4 regions of the Halomonas sp. AOP43-A1-21 genome follow, and region 2 is predicted to be linked to each of the others. Evidence: predicted binding sites of a transcription regulator. Region 2 holds the regulator's gene; each other region holds the start of a gene.
What was found. The regulator sigma-54, encoded in region 2, starts transcription at its own class of promoters, with help from an activator protein. The targets are predictions, from matches to a motif close to TGGCACNNNNNTTGCTNT.
Positions count from the first base shown of each region.

Region 1 (2,204 bases), on a different contig from region 2:
CGCTCAAGCACCCAGCGGATGGCGCGGTCATCATCAACGACGACCACCCGTGCGACCTCACTACGTGTAGCCTCAGTCATGATGCTTCTCCGGTAACGTTAAGAACTAATGGAATCAATAAACGAAATTCGGTGTGTCCGGGCCGCGAGTCGCACTCAATCAGCCCTTGATGCTGATGCAAAATCGACTGGGCGATGGAAAGCCCAAGCCCGCTGCCTTCGGCGCGCCCTGATACCATGGGATAAAAGAGCGTCTCCTGCAGCCCCTCAGGGATACCCGGGCCGTTATCAATCACGCCGACTTCGCTCACCAGGCGGTGACGCTCGGCGCCCAAGGTAAACTGGCGCCGAGCACGGGTACGTAGCATCAGTTCCGGCACAGGGGTTTGTGCATCGCTCATCGCCTGAACGGCATTGCGGGCCACATTAAGCACGGCTTGGATCATTTGCGATTCATCGCCGGAAAGATCTGGAAGGCTGGGGTCGTAATCGCGGCTGATGGTGAGATCCGGATGTTCGGCAATCAGCAGCGACCGCACCCGTTCCAGCACTTTATGAATATTCACCGGTTCGTGTTTAACGATACGGTTGGGACCGAGCATTGAATCCACCAGATCGCGCAGGCGGTCAACCTCTTCAATTATGATATGGGTAAATTCCCGCAGTGCCGGGTCGTCTAAATCACGCTCCAGCAGTTGCGCAGCACCGCGAATGCCACCCAACGGATTTTTCACTTCATGGGCTAGGCCGCGGGCCAGCACCTTGATGGTCTCCTGGCGCGTGGTTAGCGCTTCCTCGCGAGAAATCTGCATCAGCCGGTCACGGGGCTCCACTTCCAGCAGGAGCTCGTCTTCTGACAGGGGCGTCACGGTGTAGTCCACCGTCAGCGCCTCACCGTTCACCGGGGTAATGCGCGCCTCGCGTTGAGTATAGGGATGGAAGGCATCCCGCGCTTTGGCCAATACCTGATCGATACTTTCATCGCCGCCTAGCAGAGTGTCCAAGCTAATCCCCTGCACACGGCTAAAACTTACCGCCAGCAGCGCTTCGGCTGCCGGATTCATCCAGCGTACGCGGAGCTCACCGTCCAGCAGCAGCACCGCCATGGCGAGATGTTCTAGTAAACGCTGATACATGGAATATCCTGAAGAATCGCTGGTGAAATCGTTCATCATGCAAGGGAAACTGCAAAAAGCGCGCCAAGTTATCTCGCTTGCGCCTGCATGCACGGCTTGTGGGCATTAAGCGTTGGTTAAGCGAGCGTTTATAGCGCAGCCTACCGCCATACGGCCAACCTGATGCACTATTTTAGTGCATTAAGCACAATTAAGAAGCATGTTGCTCACCGGTTCAGTGCAATAAAAAACCCCGCCGAGGCGGGGTTTCAGACTATCGCGTTAAAACGCAATTAGCAGCTGTAGTACATATCAAACTCGATGGGGTGCGTCGTCATGCGGATACGCTCCACTTCTTCCATCTTGAGGTCGATGTAGGCATCGATCATGTCGTCGGTGAACACGCCACCTTCGGTCAGGAACGCACGGTCAGCGTCGAGCGCTTCCAGCGCCTGGTCCAGGCTATTGGCAACGGTTGGCACCAGCTTGCCTTCTTCTGGCGGCAGGTCGTACAAGTTCTTGTCCATGGCGTCGCCAGGATGGATCTTGTTTTTGATACCGTCGATACCGGCCATCAACAGAGCAGCAAACGCCAGGTACGGGTTGGCGGTCGGGTCAGGGAAGCGAGTTTCAACGCGCTTGCCTTTCGGGCTTGCCGTGTAAGGAATACGGATAGACGCGCTGCGGTTACGAGCGCTGTAAGCCAGCATTACCGGCGCTTCGAAACCCGGTACCAAACGCTTGTACGAGTTGGTAGAAGCGTTGGTAAAGGCGTTCAGGGCACGGGCGTGCTTGATCACACCGCCAATGTAGTAAAGCGCCATTTCAGACAGACCTGCGTACTCGTCACCGGCAAACTGGTTCTGGCCATCTTTCCAGAACGACTGGTGTACGTGCATACCAGAGCCATTGTCACCCACCAGCGGCTTGGGCATGAAGGTCGCGGTTTTGCCGTAGGCGTGGGCCACGTTGTGGATCACGTACTTCATTTCCTGAACTTCGTCGGCTTTCTTCACCAGCGTGTTGAATTTAACACCGATTTCGTTCTGACCCGCATTCGCCACTTCGTGGTGGTGAACTTCAACGGTCT
Region 1 is NZ_JBQSWC010000017.1:62,367-64,570, reverse strand. It holds gene ntrC (nitrogen regulation protein NR(I)) at 1-80, opposite strand, end outside; gene glnL (nitrogen regulation protein NR(II)) at 77-1,135, opposite strand; gene glnA (glutamate--ammonia ligase) at 1,408-2,204, opposite strand, start outside.
Region 1: the regulator sigma-54 is predicted to act here: its motif matches at 1,184-1,201, upstream of glnL (nitrogen regulation protein NR(II)).

Region 2 (2,204 bases):
AAGGTGCTGAAAAACTCCAGCACCCTTTTTTTGCTGCCCCCAGGCACATCGTAAAGCACGCGCTCCGGGGGGAGGATAGTTTCCAACGTCATTGAGTTAACGCACGCCTGCGCCTTGGGCGCGAGCTTGTGCTTTTTCCTTATGCTTAACGAGTTGACGATCGATTTTATCGGCTAATGCGTCGATGGCTGCATACATATCGACATCTTCCGCATCGGCATGCAGGTCGGCGCCTGCTGCATGAAGGGTGCATGCCGCCTGCTGGCGCTCCTTCTCAATGGATAAGGTTACTTGTACCGTGGTGATATTGTCGTAATGGCGTTCGACGCGTTCAAGCTTTTCATTAACATAGTCACGCAAGGCGTCAGTCAGTTCTACGTGATGACCAGTGATGTTTACTTGCATTGACGTACTCCTTATCCATCGGACTGTATTTCGATTGTAACCCTTTTTACGGTGTTGCAAAGCCCTTGTCGCGAGTTTTGCTGTTTCTCTTGTACAAAACTGTCTCAAGACCTCCTAAAAGCCTACCTTAAGCGACGGCGTTCACTGGAGGATGGAATGCCCAATGACTCGCGGTATTTGGCCACAGTACGCCGTGCCACCGTAATACCTCCCTCTTCAAGCAGCGTGACCAAACGGCTGTCTGAGAGCGGTTTGCCAGGGGGTTCGTCCTGGATCAGCTTCTTGAGCCGGGCGCGAATCGCCGTGCTTGAGTGGCTGTCGCCCCCGTCTTGACCGCTGATCTGGCTTGAGAAAAAGTATTTAAGCTCAAAGACACCCCGTGGGGTATGAATATATTTCTGCGTTGTCACACGTGAAATGGTGGATTCATGCATTTCCACGGCTTCTGCAATATCCGCAAGAATCAAAGGCTTCATGGCCTCTTCACCTTGCTCTAAAAAGCCGATTTGACGGGTGATGATTTCGCGCCCTACGCGCAGCAGTGTATCGTTGCGGCTGGAGAGGCTTTTGATTAACCAGCGTGCTTCTTGCAAGTGCTCTTTTAAAAACTGGTTATCCTGGCTCTTGTCGGCACGCTTGATCAAGCTGGCGTAGTCGGGCTGGATGCGCAGGCGAGGCAGAGCTTCAGGGTTAAGCTCCAGGTGCCAGCCTTCATGATCGTGGCGTACCACCAGGTCAGGCGTGATATAGCTATCATCGGTCACCCCGTAAGCGCTACCGGGGCGTGGGTCCAGGCTGCGGATCAGGCCAATCACATCGTCTAGCTGCTCATCGTCCAGCCCTAGGCGGCGCTTGAGTAGCCGAATGTCATTTTTGCCGAGTGCTTCCAGAAACTGGCGTACCAGACGGCGCGCCGGGACAAGCAGGGGAGTGTCATCGGGCAGGGTAGCCAGTTGAAGCATCAGGCATTCGCGCAGGTCGCGGGCAAAAACGCCGGTCGGCTCAAACTGCTGCAAACGCATCAGAATGGTTTCCATCTCGCGCTGGCTAAGCGCTTCGATATTTTGAGCGCGCAACCCGTCGCGAATATCGTTTAAGGGCTGCGTCAGGTAGCCGTTGGCATCCAGCGCGTCGATCAAGCTTTCTGCAATCTGCTGTTCACGTGCGCTGAAGTCGGTCATGGCGAGCTGCCAAAGCAAATGACCGTGCAGGCTTTGTCCCGCTGCCTGGCGCTCAAAGTCAGGTCCCTCAGTGCTGCTGCCTGAGCTGCCTACATCCTGATAGGTGTCGGACCAGTCGCTATCAACGGAGAGTTCATTGGGTATGCTTTCCGCCCACTCCGCTTCCTGCGTTTCAACGGCTGCCTGCTCACCGAATTCATCTTCCTGTTCCAGCATCGGATTGGCATCCAGCGCCTGCTGAATTTCCTGACGCAGATCCAATGTGGATAACTGGAGCAGGGCAATGGCCTGCTGCAGCTGAGGTGTCATGGTCAGCTGCGTACCGATACGCAATTGGAGAGAAGCTTTCATGACCATCTGAGAACCACTCGTTACTCGGAAAGCTTTACCCTAGTGCGAGTCATGTTTATGTGCAAGTGCAATAAGCATGCCATTGATAATAATTCTGCTGCAGATCCCTGTTTAGCAGTGAACATAAATTTAAAGACGGAAATCAGCACCCAGGTAAACTTCTCTGACCTTCTGGTTATTGAGAATAGTCTCTGGGCTGCCGCCCGCGATGATATGACCATCGCCCACAATGTAAGCAATATCGCAGATATCCAGCGTTTCGCGCAC
Region 2 is NZ_JBQSWC010000001.1:189,212-191,415, reverse strand. It holds gene ptsN (PTS IIA-like nitrogen regulatory protein PtsN) at 1-92, opposite strand, end outside; gene hpf (ribosome hibernation-promoting factor, HPF/YfiA family) at 97-405, opposite strand; gene ACT3R7_RS00915 (RNA polymerase factor sigma-54) at 528-1,943, opposite strand; gene lptB (LPS export ABC transporter ATP-binding protein) at 2,067-2,204, opposite strand, start outside.

Region 3 (2,204 bases), on a different contig from region 2:
ATTCTAATCTTCTGCATGATCGGCGTTTACGGCATGAGCTTTAGCGTGTTTGACCTGCTGCTGCTGTTGGGCTTTGGCCTGCTGGGCCTGGGCATGCGCCTGTTTGGCTTCCCGGCGGCCCCGCTGATCCTGGCGTTGATTCTGGGCAATATCATGGAAGAGTCCATGCGCCGTGCGCTGCAGATCTCCGGCGGTGACTGGACGACGTTTATTGATAAGCCGATTTCACTCTCGCTGTTGGTAATCGCGTTACTGTCGCTTGGCTTACCGCTGTTGAAAAAGCGTCGTAAGCGGGCGGCAGCGGCTGCCGAATAAGCATTTTTTAGTGCTTTTTTAAGTACTTTTTGGGTACTTCTTTAAGTGCTCTTTCAAGCTCTAATCCAAAACGCCCTGGAGTTTCCTAGGGCGTTTTTTTGTATCTGAAGCCTTAACGTGCACTGTTGGTGCAAAGCGTCGTCCTGGTGCATAAGAAGTGTGCGCCGCAAATGCATGGACGCGCTACCGCAGTGCAAAAGATCAGAATGGTAGCTTTTTAAATATATCCAAGCAATTGATTTAAAAGTTAATACTAGCTTTTGTTTCAATGTGGCGCACCCCTTGCAAATGCTAGTGGCTAAGTCCTCGTGGACGTACCGAGTCGATGCCGTACCCATAATAATCACGCGTAATGGCAGTCAGCTCGGTCGCGAAGCCCTCATAACAAGCCCCAGCTATAAAGGGTGCAAGGAGATTCAAGTGGCCATACAACATCACAATGTCCTTTCTCGCCGTTTTATTACTTCTCTACTGGCCGCCGCAGTGATGGGTGCAAGCGCCCAGGCCATTGCCCAAAGCGGCGATCAGAACGACGACCCGATCAAGGTCGGTATCCTGCACTCTCTGTCCGGCACCATGGCGATCAGTGAAACCGTTCTCAAGGATACGGTCGAGATGCTGATTGAGCAGCAAAATGACGCTGGGGGCTTGTTGGGCCGCCAACTGGAGGCGGTAGTGGTTGATCCGGCCTCTAACTGGCCGCTGTTTGCCGAACGTGCCCGTGAACTGCTGGCCCAGGAAGAGGTTGATGTCATTTTCGGTAACTGGACGTCGGTATCGCGTAAGGCCGTGCTGCCGGTGGTCGAAGAGTTAAACGGCCTGCTGTTCTACCCGGTGCAGTATGAGGGCGAAGAGTCATCAGAAAACGTGTTCTACACCGGGGCGGCGCCTAATCAGCAGGCCATTCCTGCCGTTGAATATCTGATCAATGAAGTCGGCATTGAGCGCTTTGCGCTGATCGGTACCGACTACGTTTATCCGCGCACCACTAACCGTATCCTCGAAGCCTTCCTTAAGGATGAGCACGGTATTGCGCAAGAAGACATCATGGTCAACTACACACCGTTCGGCCACTCCGATTGGCAGAATATCGTGTCAGAAATCCGTCGTTTTGGTGAAGAGGGCAAACCGACCGCCGTGATTTCGACGATTAACGGTGATGCCAACGTGCCGTTTTATACCGAGCTTTCTAACCAGGGGATCGACGCCGCCGATATTCCGGTTATCGCCTTCTCGGTTGGCGAGCAAGAGCTTACCGGTATTGATACCGGCCCGCTGGTGGGCCACTTGGCTGCCTGGAACTACTTTATGAGCGTCGATAACGACGATAACTACGACTTTATCGACGCCTGGATCGATTACACCGGCGACGAAGAAACCGTCACCAATGACCCCATGGAAGCGCACTACATTGGCTTCAACATGTGGGCCGAAGCGGTGCGTAAAGCGGGTACTACCGATGTCGATTCGGTAAAAGACGCCATCATCGGTGTGACCGTACCCAACCTTTCCGGTGGCTATGCGGCGATGATGCCTAACCACCACATCACCAAGCCAGTGCTGATTGGTGAAATTCAGGACAATGGCCAGTTCGACATCGTTTGGCAAACGCCCTCAACGGTAGCGGGTGATGCCTGGTCTGATTACCTGCCCGGCTCGCGTGATCTGATTGCCGATTGGCGCAAGCCCATGGAGTGCGGCAACTTTAACGTCGTGAACGGCTCGTGCGGTGGCAGCACCGCCGCTGAAGAAGCCGAAGCGGCACTCGCCGAGTAATTAACTGCGCTAAAACATCTCCCTTGCCGCGCCCCGGCGCGGCAAGGAGCACGCTACCTTCTCACCTGGATAACCAAAGGAAGAACCCTATGAGGCGTTTCCTTTCCTTGGCG
Region 3 is NZ_JBQSWC010000029.1:19,911-22,114, forward strand. It holds gene ACT3R7_RS15370 (tripartite tricarboxylate transporter permease) at 1-315, shown strand, start outside; gene urtA (urea ABC transporter substrate-binding protein) at 802-2,091, shown strand; gene urtB (urea ABC transporter permease subunit UrtB) at 2,181-2,204, shown strand, end outside.
Region 3: the regulator sigma-54 is predicted to act here: its motif matches at 587-604, upstream of urtA (urea ABC transporter substrate-binding protein).

Region 4 (2,204 bases), on a different contig from region 2:
TGGTACGGCAATACCGGTAAACTTGATAACCATGCTTGCAGGGTTTCTGATTCGCCCCGCGTTAAGGTGTGAAGTAGCAGCGGAGGGAGCGCAAATTGATACACCATATGTGCTTCATCAGGCGGGCCTTCGGGCAGGCGCTCCAGACCGAAGTAACTGATATTTTCTTCGTGGGGCACGTTGGTTTCGGTAACTAGCAGGGTGCCTGGCGCAACTTCATCCACGACGGCACGTAACAGGCGTACAACAGTGTGCGTTTGAGGTAGATGGATACACGAAGTACCCAGACGCTTCCATAAAAATGCCACGGCATCCAGGCGAATGATCCGCGTCCCTTGCTGTAGGTAGAACAACAAAATTCCCACAAACTCCAAAAGCACATCAGGATTTTCAAAGTTTAAATCAAGCTGGTCTTCTGAAAAGGTTGCCCATAGGTGGCGCGTGCCCCGGCGTGTTGCCACCGGAACGAGTAGGGGGCTGCTACGCGGGCGGGTAACGTGGGAAATATCCGTTTCAGGATCTACTTCAATAAAGTAATCGCGGCCCGGCAGGCTGCCGCTTAAGTAATCGACAAACCAGAGCGATTCCCGGGAAACATGGTTCAGCACCAGATCCGCCATCACATCATAATGTTGGGCCAGTGTCTGAATATGCTGCCAGTCGCCAAGTTCCGGATTGACCTCACGGTAGTGAATGACCGAAAAACCGTCATCACTACTCCAGGGAAAGAAGGGTAAAACATGCACACCGCTGATGCGATCGCCCAGGCGCGTCTGTAAAAAATCGTTCAGGACGGCGAGAGGCGGGGAGTCAGTGTCGATGATGGAATCACCATAACAGATCAACCACTGATCCTTTTCGCTCCATGTTGGTGCCGAGCCGCAGTGCGTTGGCGCATCGGTTAATGCTGGCGCGCTTAACGAACGGAAGTGATCGAGATGCTGGCCCAGACGACGCAGGACTTCATCGGCGCGAGGGCCATAAAGATGCGTCAGATAACCGTGAACCTTCTTTTCAAACGTCGGCATAAGGGGCTCCTTATCAACCATTTGTCTCCTGAATTCATTAAGCACTAGCATTGAACAAATGCAGCTTGTGTGCCAAATCGTTACAATGCAGGGTAACAGGCCGCCGACGTTTCATTATGGCCCGCGTTTAACCCCTTACGGCGTTTGAGTTTACGCCCGATAAGAGATAAAAAACGCGCTTGAAAATAGTGAGTGATAATTAGGTTATAACACGCTTACTCGTGCAGCTTACAGCACGGACTGACAACAGGTTGACCGCTATGCATTGTCCTTTTTGTGGTGCTACTGATACTCGAGTGACCGATTCGCGACTGGTAGCGGAAGGCGATCAGGTGCGTCGGCGTCGGCAGTGCGCTAATTGCCATGAGCGCTTTACTACTTACGAAACGGCCGAGCTGCTGATGCCTCGGGTCGTAAAGTCAGATGGCTCCCGTGAAAGCTTTAATGAAGCAAAGTTACGCGATGGAATGGTGCGTGCATTAGAAAAACGCCCGGTCAGTGCTGAATCTATTGAAGCGGCGGTTGAACGTATTCGTCAAACGCTGCGCGCCAGGGGGGACCGGGAAATTAACGCGCGAGACATCGGCGAATCCGTGATGCAGGCCTTAAAGAACCTGGATCAAGTTGCCTATATTCGATTTGCCTCCGTATACCGTAAGTTTCAGGATCTGGACGAGTTTCGTGCTGAGATTGACCGCCTTTCTCAGGAACCGCCCCGCATAACCCCAGGGCATGAGAAGGACGATACGTAATGGGTGCTACTGTCCCGTTTAGTGATTTAGACCACCGTTACATGGCGCGCGCCCTCCAGCTCGCAAGAAAGGGCCTGTATACCACCGACCCCAATCCGCGGGTGGGGTGTGTCATCGTACAGCAGTTGCCTGGCCAGCCAGGGCAGATTGTGGGAGAGGGGTATCACGTGCGCGCCGGTGAGCCCCATGCCGAAATCAACGCGCTAAATGCCGCCGGTGAGCATGCAAGGGGCGCTACGGCGTACGTTACCCTAGAACCTTGCTCACATACTGGGAGAACGGGGCCCTGTGCGGTAGCGCTCCAAAATGCCCGGATAGCGCGGGTCGTCGTCGCCATGGTGGACCCTAACCCACAAGTGAGTGGGAACGGAATCAAGGTGCTCAGGGCGGCAGGCATCGAGGTCGGCGTGGGACTGCTGGAGCA
Region 4 is NZ_JBQSWC010000025.1:64,446-66,649, forward strand. It holds gene ACT3R7_RS14265 (sugar phosphorylase) at 1-1,028, opposite strand, end outside; gene nrdR (transcriptional regulator NrdR) at 1,289-1,780, shown strand; gene ribD (bifunctional diaminohydroxyphosphoribosylaminopyrimidine deaminase/5-amino-6-(5-phosphoribosylamino)uracil reductase RibD) at 1,780-2,204, shown strand, end outside.
Region 4: the regulator sigma-54 is predicted to act here: its motif matches at 1,086-1,103, upstream of ACT3R7_RS14265 (sugar phosphorylase).